Linked DNA regions of Allochromatium vinosum DSM 180. Each later gene encodes a partner of the first gene's protein in a complex. Links are inferred from orthologs where the notes say so. Each region holds a gene or a part of one and is shown on either strand. Other genes may lie near its edges. The genes, in order: nusB and rpsJ.

Region 1 (5,996 bases):
CGAACTGGTCATGGACGAGCTGCGCCAGCTCGATCCGGTCGCCTATGTACGCTTCGCCTCGGTCTATCGGCATTTCGAGGACGTGGCGGCCTTCCGTGAGGAGATCGAGCGCCTGGAGCGTCAGCCCTCACCCGAGGCCAGTCGTCAGCAGCTCGATCTGCTCAACGACCTGGAGTCCGGCGACTGATGGCGCTGTCGCGTCCAGCCACGGCCGGTGACGGAGACGATCGGCTTCACATGGCCCGCGCCATAGGCTTGGCTGAACGCGGACGCTACACCACAGACCCCAATCCGCGCGTCGGTTGCGTGCTGGTGCGCGATGGGCAGGTGGTCGGCGAGGGTTGGCATCGTCGTGCCGGTGAGCCGCACGCCGAACCGCTGGCGCTGGCGCAGGCGGGTGAACGCGCGCGTGACGCCACGGTCTATGTGACCCTGGAACCCTGCTCGCATCACGGACGCACGCCCCCCTGTGCCGAGGCGTTGATCGCCGCTGGTGTGGCGCGTGTCGTCTGTGCCATGGTCGATCCCAATCCGCGTGTGGCCGGTCGAGGCGTCGAGCGACTGCGTCAGGCCGGAATCTCGGTCGATGTCGGTTGCCTGGAGTCCGAGGCGCGTGCGCTCAATCCCGGCTTCGTCAAGCGCTATGAGCAGGGACGGCCCTATGTCCGCTGCAAGCTGGCCGCGAGCCTGGATGGGCGCACGGCGCTGGCTACCGGCGAGAGCAAATGGATCACCTCCGAGGCGGCGCGGCGCGATGTGCAGCGCTGGCGCGCCGGCAGTTCGGCCATCGTCACGGGGCTGGGGACGGTGCTGGGAGACGATCCGAGCCTGAACGTGCGTCTGACGGCCGCTGAGCTGTCCGGCATGGCGGCAGACGACCCGGTGCGTCAACCTTGCCGCGTCGTGGTCGACAGCCATTGGCGCACGCCGCCGACGGCGCGTTTGCTCGGCCTGCCGGGGCGCACGCTGATCGTCGGCATCGGTCCGCGTGATACGGCCGCCGCCGCACTCGAAGCCGCCGGCGCCGAGTTGATCCGGTTGCCCGAGCAGGCCGGTCGCGTGGATCTGGCGGCCCTGATGGCCGAGCTGGCACGGCGCGAGGTCAACGAAGTTCTGCTGGAGGCCGGATCGACCCTGTCGGGAGCGGCGGTACGCGCGGGGCTGGTCGACGAGATTCTGCTCTATCAGGCGCCCTGTCTCATGGGGCAGGCGGCCAAGGGCTTGTTCGATCTGCCCGGTATCGACACCATGCTCGACCGTGTCGGGCTGGAGATCCTGGAGGTGCGCTCTATCGGCCGGGATCTGCGGATTCGTGCCCGTCCCGATCTATAGCCTCGAACCCGTTTTTTTATCGTGGCCAAGCCGCCCAAGTCTCCCGAGCAAGCGACCAATCCGCTTCAGCGTCAGTTTCGCCAGCGTGCCGCGACTCGTGTGCTGATCGTCGATGATATGCTTGCCATGCGTAAGCTCATTGCTGCCGTGGTGCGCTCGATGGGCATCGAGCAGATCGCCGAGGCGAACAGTGGCCGGAACGCACTCGATTATCTGGCTCGTTTCCCTGTCGATCTGCTGATCTGCGACTGGAACATGCCCAGCATGACCGGATTGGATGTCCTGGTGACTGTGCGTGCCGATCCGAAGCTCCGGGATCTGCCGGTGCTCATGGTCACAGCTGAGCAGAGTGCACAGCAGGTCAGCGACGCCATCCAGGCCGGAGTCACGAGCTATGTCGTCAAACCCTTTCTGCCGCCGACGCTCAAGCTGCATATTCACAAATGCCTTAGGCTGGGCGAGTCGACCCCGGGCGCTGCACCCGAATCCTAACGCCGGGCACGGCATGTTCGAGCACTGAGAGTCTTCATGTTTACTGGCATCATCCAATCGGTCGGTCTGATTCAACGTCTGGAGCCGCGCGGCGGTGACGTTCGACTCAGCATCGACACCGGCAAATTGTCGCTCGACGGCGTCGTCCTGGGCGACAGCATTGCGGTCAATGGCGTTTGTCTGACCGCCGTGGCGCTGACCGAGTGCGGCTTTGCCGCCGACGTCTCGCGCGAGACCCTGACCCTGACCACGCTCGGTGCGCTCAAGCCCGGCTCGCGGGTCAATCTCGAAAAGGCACTCACCCTGTCGACGCCGCTCGGCGGACATCTGGTCAGCGGGCACGTCGATGGGGTCGGCACACTCTTGGAACGTCACGAGGACGCGCGCTCCTGGCGGCTCCGAATCCAGGCACCGGATGAGCTGGCACGCTACATCGCCCACAAGGGGTCGATCTGCGTCGACGGCACCAGTCTGACCGTCAACCGGGTCGAGGGCGCGGTGTTCGAGCTCAACATCGTGCCCCATACCATCCAGGAGACGATCATCGGCGACTATCGTCCCGGCAGCCGGGTCAATTTGGAGGTCGACCTGATCGCCCGTTATCTGGAGCGTCTGTTGCTCGGCGAGCAGGCGGCCAATCCCCAGTCCTCCGGTCTGACGCTCCAATTCCTGGCCGAGCATGGATTCGTCAAGTGACGGGTCACTGATTCGCCTACACCGAACAACCGATGAACCAAGACTTATGAGCAGTACAGGCCTGAACACGACCGAGGAGATCATCGACGACCTGCGTGCGGGCAAGATGGTCATCATCATGGATGACGAAGACCGCGAGAACGAGGGCGACCTGCTCATGGCGGCCGATTACGTCACGCCCGAGGCCGTGAACTTCATGGCGAAGTACGGGCGCGGCCTCATCTGTCTGACCCTGACCAAGGAGCGCTGCGAGCAATTGCGCCTGCCGCTCATGGTCAGCGACAATCAGGCCGTCCATTCGACCGCTTTCACCGTCTCCATCGAGGCCGCGCGTGGCGTGACCACCGGCATCTCGGCGGCCGACCGCGCCACCACCATCCGTGCGGCCGTTGCACCCGACGCCGGTCCTCGTGACCTGGTGCAGCCGGGCCACATCTTTCCGCTCATGGCCCAGCCGGGCGGCGTGCTGGTACGCGCCGGACACACCGAGGCCGGCTGTGATCTGGTGCGGCTGGCCGGACTGACGCCGGCGGCGGCGATCGTCGAGATCCTCAACGAGGACGGCACCATGGCGCGCCGGCCCGATCTGGAGGTCTTCGCCCAGACGCACGGCATCAAGATCGGCACCATCGCCGATCTCATCCACTACCGGATGCGCAACGAGACAGCCGTGATCCGCGAGTGTGAGTGCGAACTGCCGACGGCGCACGGCACCTTCGATCTGATCGCCTATCGCGACACCATCGACGGCGAGATCCATCTGGCCCTGACGCTCGGCGAGATCAGTCCCGAGCGTCCGACCCTGGTGCGCGTGCACTTGCAGAATACGCTGTGCGATCTGTTCGACACCACGCACAACGCCTGCGGTTGGCCGTTGCGCGACGTCATGCGTCAGGTGGCCGAAGCAGGGGAGGGCGTGATCGTGGTGCTGCGCAACCGCGACCATTCAGCCGACCTGCTGAGCCGTCTCAAGGATTTTCAGTTCCACGGCAGCGACGATCCGGTGCCCGTGCGCCAGGATCGCGGCGAGCTGCGCACCTATGGCATCGGCGCCCAGATCCTGGCCGATCTTGGGGTACGCAAGATGCGGGTGATGAGCGCGCCCAAGGCGATGCACGCCATTTCCGGTTTCGATCTGGAAGTGGTCGAATACACGGGTGGCCGGTCCGCTTCGTAAAGGTTTGTAGCGATTTTCAGGAATCAGGCGATGAGTATCACAACGATCGAGGGCGCCCTGCGCGCCGACAAGGCCCGCTTCTGTCTGGTGGTGTCCCGCTGGAACAGCTTCGTGGTCGAGAGTCTGGAGAAGGGCGCGATCGATGCGCTATTGCGTCATGGCGCGAGCGAGTCGGATCTGACCATCGTGCGCGTGCCCGGCGCCTTCGAGATGCCGGTGGCCATCGAGCGGATCGCGGCCAAGGGCGGCTATGACGCCATCATCGCGCTCGGTGCCGTCATCCGCGGCGGCACGCCGCATTTCGACTATGTGGCCGGCGAGTGCGTCAAGGGCATGGCTCAGGTCAGCCTCAAGCATGGCCTGCCGGTCGCCTTCGGGGTGCTGACCGTCGACAGCATCGAGCAGGCCATCGAGCGTGCCGGAACCAAGGCCGGCAACAAGGGCGCCGAGGCGGCCATGTCCGCCCTGGAGATGGTGAATCTGCTGAGACAGATCGACTGATATGACCACGCCCGAAAACCCGCGTCCGATCAGCCCGCGCAGTCAATCGCGTCGTTATGCCGCGCTCGCGCTCTATCAATGGCGTCTGACCGGCGATGATCCCATGGCGATCAAGCGCCACCTGCTCGACGATCCCAAATGGCTCGATGCCGTCGCCGCTTCGCTCAATGGCGTGAGCGACGAAGACGAGCTGGCCGCCGAGGACCGTTTCAACTTCAACGTCGAACTGCTCGACGAGCTGCTCAACGGCGTGCCGACCCATATCGATGCCATCGATGCGCAGCTCGATCGATTCCTCGATCGCCCGATCAGCCAGGTCGATCCGGTAGAGCTGGCGATCCTGCGGCTCGGCGCCTATGAGATCCTGTTCTCGGACAACATCCCGGACCGGGTCGCCATCAACGAGGCCGTCGAGTTGACCAAGCTGCTCGGCGCGCACGAGGGGCACAAGTACGTCAATGGCGTGCTCGACAAGATCGCCCGGCGCAAGGCCGGCGACATGGACCGCAAGCTCTGAACCGGCCGGCGTGTCCGAATTCGATCTGATCGGCCGTTATTTCGCCGCGCTCGGCCCCGAGCGCCCGGACGTCGCGCTCGGCGTCGGCGACGACTGCGCGCTGCTGGAGATCCCGGCCGGACAGGCGCTGGCGGTGAGCATCGACACGCTCTCGGCCGGCGTGCACTTCTTTCCCGACTGTGATCCCGAGCACATCGGGCACAAATCACTGGCCGTTGGACTCAGCGATCTGGCGGCCATGGGCGCCGAACCGGCCTGGGCGACCCTGGCGTTGACCCTGCCCGCTGCCGACGAGGATTGGATTCGCGCCTTTGCGACCGGCTTCGAGCGATTGGCGAGCGCGCACGGGATGCGTCTGGTCGGCGGCGATACCACGCGCGGCCCGCTGAGCGTGGCGGTTCAGGTGCATGGTCTGGTGCCGACGGGTGCGGCGATCCGACGCTCGGGCGCGCGTCCGGGTGATGCCGTCTTTGTCAGTGGCACACTCGGCGATGCCGGTCTGGCACTGCGCCGGATGCTGGCCGGCGAGTCGGTCGCGCCCGAACTGCGGCGTCGCCTCGAATGCCCCGAGCCACGGGTCGAACTCGGCCAACGGCTACGCGGCGTCGCCTCGGCGATGATCGATCTATCGGACGGTCTGGCGGGCGATCTCGGGCATATCCTCCGTGCCTCGGCCGTTGGCGCCGTACTGGAACTGGATCGCCTGCCCCTGGCGCACCAGGTCGCCGATGTCGTCGCCGCGACGGACGACTGGTCGCTGCCGCTTGCCTCCGGCGATGACTATGAACTCTGTTTCTGCGTCCCGCCCGCGCATATTCCGAACGTCGAGCGGCTGGCCGAAGCGCTTGGATTGCCGCTGACGCGAGTCGGCTGGATTCGCGCGAGCGCCGGACTGGACTTGCGTCGGCCGGATGGTGGTCGTCTGACACAGCCGGCGCGGGGTTATGATCATTTTCCGGTCGCCGACGACCGTGCTGACTAGGAGCCGCCACATGTCCAGCCTCTCTCGTTCCACGGGCTTCGACCGTCGCAAACTCCACCACTGGCTTGCCTTCGGTTTCGGTTCCGGACTCGCGCCCAAGGCGCCCGGCACCTTCGGCACACTGGCCGCGATTCCGTTCTACCTGCTGATGAGTCCGCTCGTCTGGCCCTATTACCTGGGGCTCGTTGTCGTCTTCACCGTCATCGGGATCTGGGCCTGCGACCGAACGGCCCGCGAACTCGGAACCAAAGATCCCTCGGCCATCGTCTGGGACGAGTTCGTTGGTTTCTTCATTACTA
Region 2 (8,801 bases), 650 kb from region 1 along the record:
TTCGCACCAGCGTCGAGCAGGACACCAAGTTCGCCCGTCAGTCCGGCGGTCGCGGTCAGTATGGTCATGTCCTCATCCGCGTCGAGCCGATGGAAGCCGGTGGCGGTTACGAGTTCGTCAACGGCATCGTCGGCGGTACCGTGCCGAAAGAATACATTCCGGCGGTCGACAAGGGCATCCAGGAGGCCATGAAGAACGGTATCCTGGCCGGCTTCCCCATGGTCGATATCAAGGTCACCCTCTACGACGGCTCCTATCACGAAGTTGACTCCAGTGAAATGGCGTTCAAGATCGCCGGCTCCATGGCGATCAAGGAAGCGGCGGCCAAGGCCAAGCCGGTTCTTCTGGAGCCGATCATGAAGGTCGAGGTGGTCACGCCCGAGGAGAACATGGGCGACGTCATGGGTGACATCAACAGCCGTCGCGGCATGATCCAGGGTATGGACGATTCCCCGTCCGGCAAGATCATCCGTGCCGAGGTTCCGCTGTCGGAGATGTTCGGTTATGCCACCGACCTGCGTTCGGCGACCCAGGGTCGCGCGACCTACAGCATGGAATTCTGCAAGTACAACGAGGTGCCCGCCAGCATTGCCGAAGCGGTCTCCAAGAAGAAGTAACGATTCATCCGAAGGGTAGAGCGGGATGTCCAAAGAAAAATTTCAACGTAGCAAGCCTCACGTCAACGTTGGCACGATTGGCCACGTCGACCACGGCAAGACCACGCTGACGGCGGCGATCACCACGCATCAGGCCAAGAAGTTCGGCGGTGAGGCGCGGGCCTACGACCAGATCGACAACGCCCCGGAAGAGCGCGAGCGCGGCATCACCATTGCCACGGCGCACGTGGAGTACGAGAGCGACAAGCGTCACTACGCCCATGTCGACTGCCCCGGTCACGCCGACTATGTCAAGAACATGATCACCGGCGCGGCGCAGATGGACGGCGCGATTCTGGTGTGCTCGGCCGCCGACGGCCCGATGCCCCAGACCCGTGAGCACATCCTGCTGTCACGTCAGGTCGGCGTGCCCTACATCGTGGTGTACCTGAACAAGGCCGACATGGTCGACGACGCCGAGCTTCTGGAGCTGGTCGAGATGGAAGTGCGCGAGCTGCTCTCCAGCTACGACTTCCCCGGCGACGACACCCCGATCATCACCGGCTCGGCCAAGCTGGCGCTGGAAGGCGACACCTCCGAAATCGGCGGTCCCTCGATCGACCGACTGATGGAGGCGCTCGACAGCTACATTCCCGAGCCGGAGCGGGCCATCGACGGCGCCTTCCTGATGCCGATCGAAGACGTGTTCTCGATCTCCGGACGCGGCACCGTGGTGACCGGACGTGTCGAGCGCGGCATCGTCAAGGTCGGCGAAGAAGTGGCCATCGTCGGCATCAAAGACACCGTCAAGACCATCTGCACCGGTGTCGAAATGTTCCGCAAGCTGCTCGACCAGGGTCAGGCCGGTGACAACATCGGCGCCCTGCTGCGCGGCACCAAGCGTGAAGACGTCGAGCGTGGTCAGGTGCTGGCCAAGCCCGGCTCGATCACCCCGCACACCCACTTCGAAGCTGAAGTGTACGTGCTGAGCAAGGAAGAGGGCGGTCGTCACACCCCCTTCTTCAACGGCTATCGTCCGCAGTTCTACTTCCGCACCACCGACGTCACCGGCGCTTGCGAGCTGCCCGAAGGCATCGAGATGGTGATGCCGGGCGACAACGTCAAAATGACGATCAAGCTGATCGCGCCGATCGCGATGGAAGAAGGTCTGCGCTTTGCGGTCCGCGAGGGCGGTCGCACCGTCGGCGCGGGTGTTGTTGCTAAGATCATCGAGTAAGGGCATGACGAATCAGAGAATCCGAATTCGGCTGAAGGCGTTCGATCATCGTCTGATCGATCAGTCCGCGCGTGAGATCGTCGATACCGCCAAGCGCACCGGCGCTCAGGTGCGTGGCCCGGTCCCGCTGCCGTCCAAGAAAGAGCGTTTCACCGTTCTGGTCTCACCGCACGTCAACAAGGACGCACGCGACCAGTACGAACTGCGGACGCACAAGCGTTTGATGGACATCGTCGATCCGACCGACAAGACCGTCGACGCCCTGATGAAACTCGATCTGGCCGCCGGTGTCGACGTCCAGATCAAGCTGAGCTGAGGACGAAATCATGTCGATCGGAGTTATCGGACGCAAAGCCGGCATGACCCGTGTCTTCACTGAGGCAGGTGAAAGCATCCCGGTCACCGTGATCGAGGTCACGCCGAACCGCGTCAGTCAGGTCAAATCCGAAGAGACCGATGGCTATCGCGCCATCCAGGTCGCCTTCGGCCAGCGTCGCGCCTCGCGCGTCACCAAGCCGATGGCGGGTCATTACGCCAAGGCCGGTGTTGAGGCGGGTGAAGTGCTGCGCGAGTTCCGTCTGGAAGGCGGCGAAGGCGCCGACCTCCAGGTCGGTCAGGAGATTTCGGTCTCCATCTTCGAGCCGGGCCAGAAGGTCGATGTGCGTGGCGTGACCAAGGGTCGTGGTTTTTCCGGCGTCATCCGCCGTCACCACTTCGCCGGTCAGGACCGCACCCACGGCAACTCGCTGTCGCACCGCGCGCCGGGTTCCATCGGTCAGAACCAGACCCCCGGGCGCGTGTGGAAGGGTAAGAAGATGGCGGGTCATCTTGGCGCCGCCAATCGTTGTCAGCAAAATCTCGAGGTCGTGCGCATCGACGCCGAACGCAACCTGCTCCTCGTCCGTGGCGGCGTGCCCGGACCGACGGGAGGGCGTCTGGTCGTGCTGCCGTCCGTGAAGCAAAAGAACAAGGGCTGAGCACTCATGGAGATCGCCATTCGAAACCACACTGGCGCGTCCAGTGTGCAGGTTTCCGACGCCGTCTTCGGCGTGGAATACAAACCAGGCCTGGTCCACCAGGTCGTGACCGCCTACATGGCGGGCGCGCGCGCCGGCACCAAGGCCCAGAAGAACCGTGCGGCGGTTTCCGGTGGCGGTTCCAAACCGTGGCGCCAGAAGGGAACCGGTCGTGCCCGCGCAGGTACCTCCCGTAGCCCGCTGTGGCGCTCGGGCGGTGTGACCTTCGCGGCCCAGCCGCGCGACTACGGCCAGAAAGTCAACCGCAAGATGTATCGCGGCGCCGTGCGCTCGATCCTGTCTGAGCTGGTACGCACCGAGCGTCTGGTGGTCGTCTCCGAGCTGGCGCTGGAAGAGGCCAAGACCAAGGCTCTGATCGCGCTGCTCAAGAGCCATGACCTGACCGACGCCCTCATCCTCACCGATGGGTTCGATGACACGCTCTATCTGGCCGCGCGCAATCTGCCCAAGGTCGACGTGCTGTCGGCTCAAGAGGTCGATCCGGTCAGCCTGGTCGCCTTCGAGACCATCCTCGCCACCGAGGCGGCGATCAAGAAGCTGGAGGAGCGGCTGGCATGAACAAAGAGCGTCTGATGAAGGTGCTGGTCGCGCCCGTGATCTCCGAGAAAGCCACCCGTCTGGCCGAGACGGCCGGTCAGGTGACTTTCCGTGTCCTGAGCGATGCGACCAAGCAGGAAGTCGCCAAGGCGGTCGAGATGCTGTTCGAGGTCGAAGTCGATCGCGTCCAGATCCTCAACGTCAAGGGCAAGCAGAAGCGCCATGGGCAGCGTCTGGGCAAGCGTCAGGACTGGCGCAAGGCCTATGTGCGCCTCAAGGCCGGCCAAGACATCGACTTCGGCGACGCCGCTTGAGCGCGGCGGCGGACAGCAACGGATAGATCAAGATGCCAATCGTAAAGACCAAACCGACGTCCGCCGGACGACGCTTCGTCGTCAAGGTGACGACGCCCGATCTGCACAAGGGCGCGCCCCATGCGCCCCTGATCGACAAGCAGAGCAAGCACGGCGGACGCAACAATCAGGGCCGTGTATCCGTTCGCCATCAGGGCGGCGGTCACAAGCAGCGTTATCGCATCATCGACTTCAAGCGCAACCGCAAGGACGGGATTCCCGCCACCGTGGAGCGTCTGGAGTATGATCCGAACCGCTCGGCGCACATCGCACTGCTGAAGTATGCCGACGGCGAGCGCACCTACATCATTGCCCCCAAGGGCCTGAAGGCCGGCGACTCGGTCATTTCGGGCGAGGCCGCGCCGATTGCGGTCGGCAACTGCATGCCGCTACGCAACATCCCGGTCGGCACCCAGGTGCACTGTATCGAGATGCGTCCCGGCAAGGGCGCGCAGATCGCGCGTTCGGCCGGTGCCGCAGTGCAGCTGGTGGCGCGCGACTCCGGTACCGCAACCCTGCGTTTGCGTTCCGGCGAGATGCGTAAAGTGCATTCCGACTGCCGCGCCGTCATCGGCGAGGTGGGCAACAGCGAACACAGCCTGCGCAAGCTCGGCAAGGCCGGCGCGAGCCGCTGGCGCGGTATCCGTCCGACGGTGCGCGGCGTGGTCATGAACCCGGTCGATCACCCGCACGGCGGTGGTGAAGGCCGGACCTCCGGCGGCCGTCATCCGGTCACGCCCTGGGGTGTGCCGACCAAGGGCCACAAGACGCGCCATAACAAGCGGACCGACGGCATGATCGTGCGTCGTCGCGGTCAGAAATAGCATCAGTCGAGGTTGAGCCAGTGCCACGTTCGATTCGAAAGGGCCCGTTCGTCGATCACCACCTGATCAAGAAGGTGGAAGAGGCGGTCGCCCAAAACAGCAAGCGCCCGATCAAGACCTGGTCGCGCCGTTCCATGGTGTTGCCTGAGATGGTTGGTCTGACCATTGCCGTCCATAACGGGCGTCAACATGTGCCGGTTCTCGTCAACGAAAACATGATCGGCCACAAGCTCGGCGAGTTCGCGTTGACCCGTACCTATCGTGGTCACGCCGCCGACAAGAAAGCGAAGAAGCGCTAGTCGGAGATCGCGATGCAAGCTGTAGCCACACACAAATACGCCCGGATCTCGGCGCAGAAGGCCCGACTGGTCGCGGATCTGATTCGCGGCAAGCGTGTCGAGGAAGCCCTCAACACGCTGTCCTTCAGCCCCAAGAAGGGCGCCGACATCATCAAGAAAGTCCTGGAGTCGGCGATCGCCAACGCCGAGCACAATGAGGGCGCCGACATCGACGAACTCAAGGTCGCGGCCATCCAGGTCAACGAGGGGCCGACCATGAAGCGGATCATGCCGCGCGCCAAGGGCCGCGCCAACCGCATCATGAAACGCACCAGCCACATCACGCTGACCGTGGCCGAAGCCTAGAGGATCCAGGGGACCAGTATGGGACAGAAAGTTCATCCGAATGGTATCCGGCTTGGCATCGTCAAGGACTGGACATCCAAGTGGTATGCCAATTCCAAGGACTATGCCGATCTGCTCAACACCGATCTCCAGGTCCGCGACTTCCTGCGCAAGGAACTCGCCAAGGCGTCGGTGAGCCGCATCCAGATCGACCGTCCGGCCAAGAATGCCCACATCACCATCCACACCGCCCGTCCGGGCGTGGTGATCGGCAAGAAGGGCGAGGACATCGACAAGCTGCGCGCCAAGGTCTCGGAGATGATGGGCATTCCGGTGCACATCGCCATCGAAGAGATCCGCAAGCCGGAACTCGACGCGCAACTGGTGGCCGAGGGCATTGCTCAGCAGCTCGAACGGCGTATCATGTTCCGCCGCGCCATGAAGCGTTCGATCCAGAACACCATGCGTCTGGGCGCCGAGGGCATCAAGGTCAGCGTTGCCGGTCGCCTGAACGGTGCCGAGATCGCACGCAGCGAGTGGGCGCGTGAAGGCCGTGTGCCGCTGCACACCCTGCGTGCCGACATCGACTACGGCTTTGCCGAGGCCAAGACGACCTACGGCGTGCTCGGAGTCAAGGTCTGGATCTTCAAGGGCGAGGTTTTCGGCGACCAGCTGCCCGAGGAACCGGCGCCGAAGGCGTCCGGAAAGAAGGGTTAAGTCATGCTGCAACCGAAACGCACCAAATTCAGAAAGCAACACAAGGGCCGCAACCGCGGTCTGGCCCAGAGCGGTAACCGGGTGAGCTTCGGCGAGTTCGGTCTCAAGGCAACCGAGCGCGGTCGTCTTACCGCACGCCAGATCGAGGCCGCCCGTCGTGCCATCTCCCGTAGCGTCAAGCGCGGCGGTAAGATCTGGATCCGGGTGTTCCCGGATAAGCCGATCTCCAAAAAGCCGCTCGAAGTGCGTATGGGTAAGGGTAAGGGTAACGTCGAGTACTGGGTCGCCCTGATTCAGCCGGGCAGCATGCTCTACGAGATCGAGGGTGTCAGCGAAGAAGTCGCGCGCGAAGCCTTCAAGCTGGCCTCGGCCAAGCTGCCGGTGCAGACCACCTTTGAAAAGCGGACGATTCTGTGATGAAGGCCAACGAGCTTAGAACCAACAGCGCCCAAGAGCTTCAGACACAGTTGATGGAGCTGCTGCGCGAGCAATTCAATCTGCGTATGCAGCGGGGCACCGGTCAGTTGTCCAAGCCTTCGCGCATGAAGGCCGTGCGCCGGGACATCGCCCGGATCAAGACCATCATGGCCGAGCAGAAGGCGGGCGGGAAATCATGAGCGACGAGAACGAGATCAAGACCAATCGGACACTCGAAGGGCGCGTGAGCAGCAGCGCCATGGACAAGACCATCACGGTCGTGATCGAGCGCCGTGTCAAGCACCCGCTCTATGGTAAATTCATGCGCCGCTCGACCAAGATCCACGCGCATGACGAGACCAACAGCTGCAACGTCGGCGATCTGGTGCGGGTCGAGCAGTGCCGTCCGCTCTCCAAGACCAAGACCTGGCGTCTGATCGAGATCCTCGAAAAGGCGCGCTGAGCGGCATTTGCCAGTCTCGCGTACTTCCGGCCCGGCGCTTGCGGTGCGGCCGGCGCGGTCATTTCGCGGAGCCATCGGTCCATTCCCGGATCAGCAACGAGCTTTTTAGGTAAAAGACAATGATTCAGATGCAGACCAATCTGAGCGTCGCCGACAACAGCGGCGCCAAGAGCGTGATGTGCATCAAGGTGCTCGGCGGGTCGCATCGTCGCTACGCGGGCATCGGCGATGTCATCAAGGTCACCGTCAAGGACGCCATCCCACGCGGCAAGGTCAAGAAGGGCGATGTGTACAATGCGGTCGTGGTTCGCACCCGTCATGGCGTGCGCCGCCCCGACGGTTCGCTGATCCGTTTCGACGGCAACGCCGCCGTGCTCTTGAACAACCAGCTTCAACCCATCGGCACCCGTATCTTCGGGCCTGTCACGCGCGAGCTGCGCGGCGAGCGTTTCATGAAGATCATCTCGCTGGCGCCGGAAGTGCTCTGAGGAGACGATAGTCATGAGAAAGATCAAGAAGGGTGATGACGTCATGGTCATCGCCGGCAAGGACAAGGGCAAGCGCGGCACGGTGCTCAAGGTAGTCGACGAGAATCACGTCGTCGTCGAGAACATCAACATCGCCCGCAAGCACCAGAAAGGCAATCCGCAAGCCGGAGCGCCGGGCGGCATCATCGACAAGGCGATGCCGATCCACGTCTCCAATGTCGGGCTCTACAACCCGATCAAGGGTGCGGCCGACCGAGTCGGCTTCAAGACCCTGGAAGACGGGCGCAAGGTGCGTGTGTTCAAGTCCAACGACGAAGTCGTCGACGTCTGACCGGGTGAAGCGAGATGTCCAGATTACAGACTGAATACAAAGAGCGCATCGTTCCTCAGCTCAAGGAGCATTTCGGCTACCAGAGCGTGATGCAGGTGCCCAAGATCGAGAAGATCACACTCAACATGGGCGTGGGCGAGGCCGTGGCCGACAAGAAGGTCATGGACAATGCCGTCGCCGATCTGCGCGCCATCGCCGGTCAGCAGCCGATCGTGACCTACGCCCGCAAATCGGTCGCCGGGTTCAAGATCCGCGAAGGCTGGCCGATCGGCTGCAAGGTCACGCTGCGTCGCGAGCGCATGTACGAGTTCCTCGATCGCCTGATCAGTGTCTCGATCCCGCGTATCCGCGACTTCCGCGGTCTGAGTGCCAAGTCCTTCGATGGCCGCGGCAACTATTCCATGGGCGTGCGTGAGCAGATCATGTTCCCCGAGATCGATTACGACAAGATCGATGCGCTGCGCGGACTCGACATCACCATTACGACCACGGCGCGGACGGACGAAGAAGGACGTGCCCTGCTCGCGGCCTTCAATTTTCCGTTCCGAACCTAAGGTAGAGCCCCATGGCGAAGAAGAGCATGATTGCGCGCGACCGCAAGCGCACCGAGATCGCAGCCCAGTTCAGCGCTAAGCGCGCGGCCCTCAAGGCCGTAATCAATGATCGCAGCGCGAGTTCCGAGCAGATCGACGAAGCGCTGGCGAAGCTGCAGAAGCTGCCGCGCGATGCCGGCCCGACGCGCCAGCAGCGTCGCTGCCGCGTCAGCGGTCGTCCGCACGCGGTCTATCGCAAGTTCGGCCTGTCGCGCAACAAGCTGCGCGAGGCCGTGATGCGCGGGGACGTCCCCGGCGTCGTCAAGGCGAGCTGGTAAGTTCAGCCACACGTTTTTCAACCTACCGGGTATCGCGTCGCAACGACGGCCTGACCCACGGAGAAGCCAATGAGTATGTCGGATCCGATTGCGGATATGCTGACACGCATCCGCAACGGCCAGCAGCGCGGTAAGATCACGATCGTGATGCCGTCTTCAAAGCAGAAAGTCGCCATCGCGAATCTGCTTAAAGAAGAAGGCTACATCGCCGACGCCATGGTCGAAGCCAAGGGTGGCAAGCCCGAGCTGGTCATCAAGCTCAAGTATTATCGCGGCAAGCCCGTGATCGAGTTCCTCAAGCGCGTTT

The links.
Region 2: the proteins of nusB (region 1) and rpsJ are in contact, whole or in part, in a solved structure (PDB 3D3B), measured with the Escherichia coli proteins. The link is inferred for Allochromatium vinosum DSM 180 from one-to-one orthologs.

The regions. Positions count from the first base shown.
Region 1 is NC_013851.1:2,027,671-2,033,666, reverse strand. What follows is about bases 3,128-5,957. They hold nusB (transcription antitermination factor NusB), read left to right. Parts: upstream 3,128-4,199; coding sequence 4,200-4,715; downstream 4,716-5,957. Other genes in these bases: thiL (thiamine-phosphate kinase), read left to right, coding at 4,726-5,697; ribH (6,7-dimethyl-8-ribityllumazine synthase), read left to right, coding at 3,728-4,198; ribBA (bifunctional 3,4-dihydroxy-2-butanone-4-phosphate synthase/GTP cyclohydrolase II), read left to right, coding at 3,128-3,697. Outside these bases: transcriptional regulator NrdR, read left to right, coding at 1-187; bifunctional diaminohydroxyphosphoribosylaminopyrimidine deaminase/5-amino-6-(5-phosphoribosylamino)uracil reductase RibD, read left to right, coding at 238-1,332; ALVIN_RS08800 (response regulator), read left to right, coding at 1,432-1,824; ALVIN_RS08795 (riboflavin synthase), read left to right, coding at 1,861-2,520; more of ribBA, read left to right, coding at 2,567-3,127. UniProt on the Escherichia coli protein: Part of the processive rRNA transcription and antitermination complex (rrnTAC). The complex forms an RNA-chaperone ring around the RNA exit tunnel of RNA polymerase (RNAP).
Region 2 is NC_013851.1:2,673,075-2,681,875, reverse strand. Bases 690-3,493 are described here. They hold rpsJ (30S ribosomal protein S10), read left to right. Parts: upstream 690-1,837; coding sequence 1,838-2,149; downstream 2,150-3,493. Other genes in these bases: rplW (50S ribosomal protein L23), read left to right, coding at 3,425-3,493; rplD (50S ribosomal protein L4), read left to right, coding at 2,817-3,428; rplC (50S ribosomal protein L3), read left to right, coding at 2,160-2,810; tuf (elongation factor Tu), read left to right, coding at 690-1,833. Also shown: fusA (elongation factor G), read left to right, coding at 1-617; more of tuf, read left to right, coding at 643-689; more of rplW, read left to right, coding at 3,494-3,721; rplB (50S ribosomal protein L2), read left to right, coding at 3,754-4,584; rpsS (30S ribosomal protein S19), read left to right, coding at 4,605-4,883; rplV (50S ribosomal protein L22), read left to right, coding at 4,896-5,228; rpsC (30S ribosomal protein S3), read left to right, coding at 5,247-5,924; rplP (50S ribosomal protein L16), read left to right, coding at 5,928-6,341; rpmC (50S ribosomal protein L29), read left to right, coding at 6,341-6,541; rpsQ (30S ribosomal protein S17), read left to right, coding at 6,538-6,804; rplN (50S ribosomal protein L14), read left to right, coding at 6,924-7,292; rplX (50S ribosomal protein L24), read left to right, coding at 7,306-7,623; rplE (50S ribosomal protein L5), read left to right, coding at 7,638-8,177; rpsN (30S ribosomal protein S14), read left to right, coding at 8,189-8,494; rpsH (30S ribosomal protein S8), read left to right, coding at 8,564-8,801. UniProt on the Escherichia coli protein: Involved in the binding of tRNA to the ribosomes. Part of the processive rRNA transcription and antitermination complex (rrnTAC). The complex forms an RNA-chaperone ring around the RNA exit tunnel of RNA polymerase (RNAP).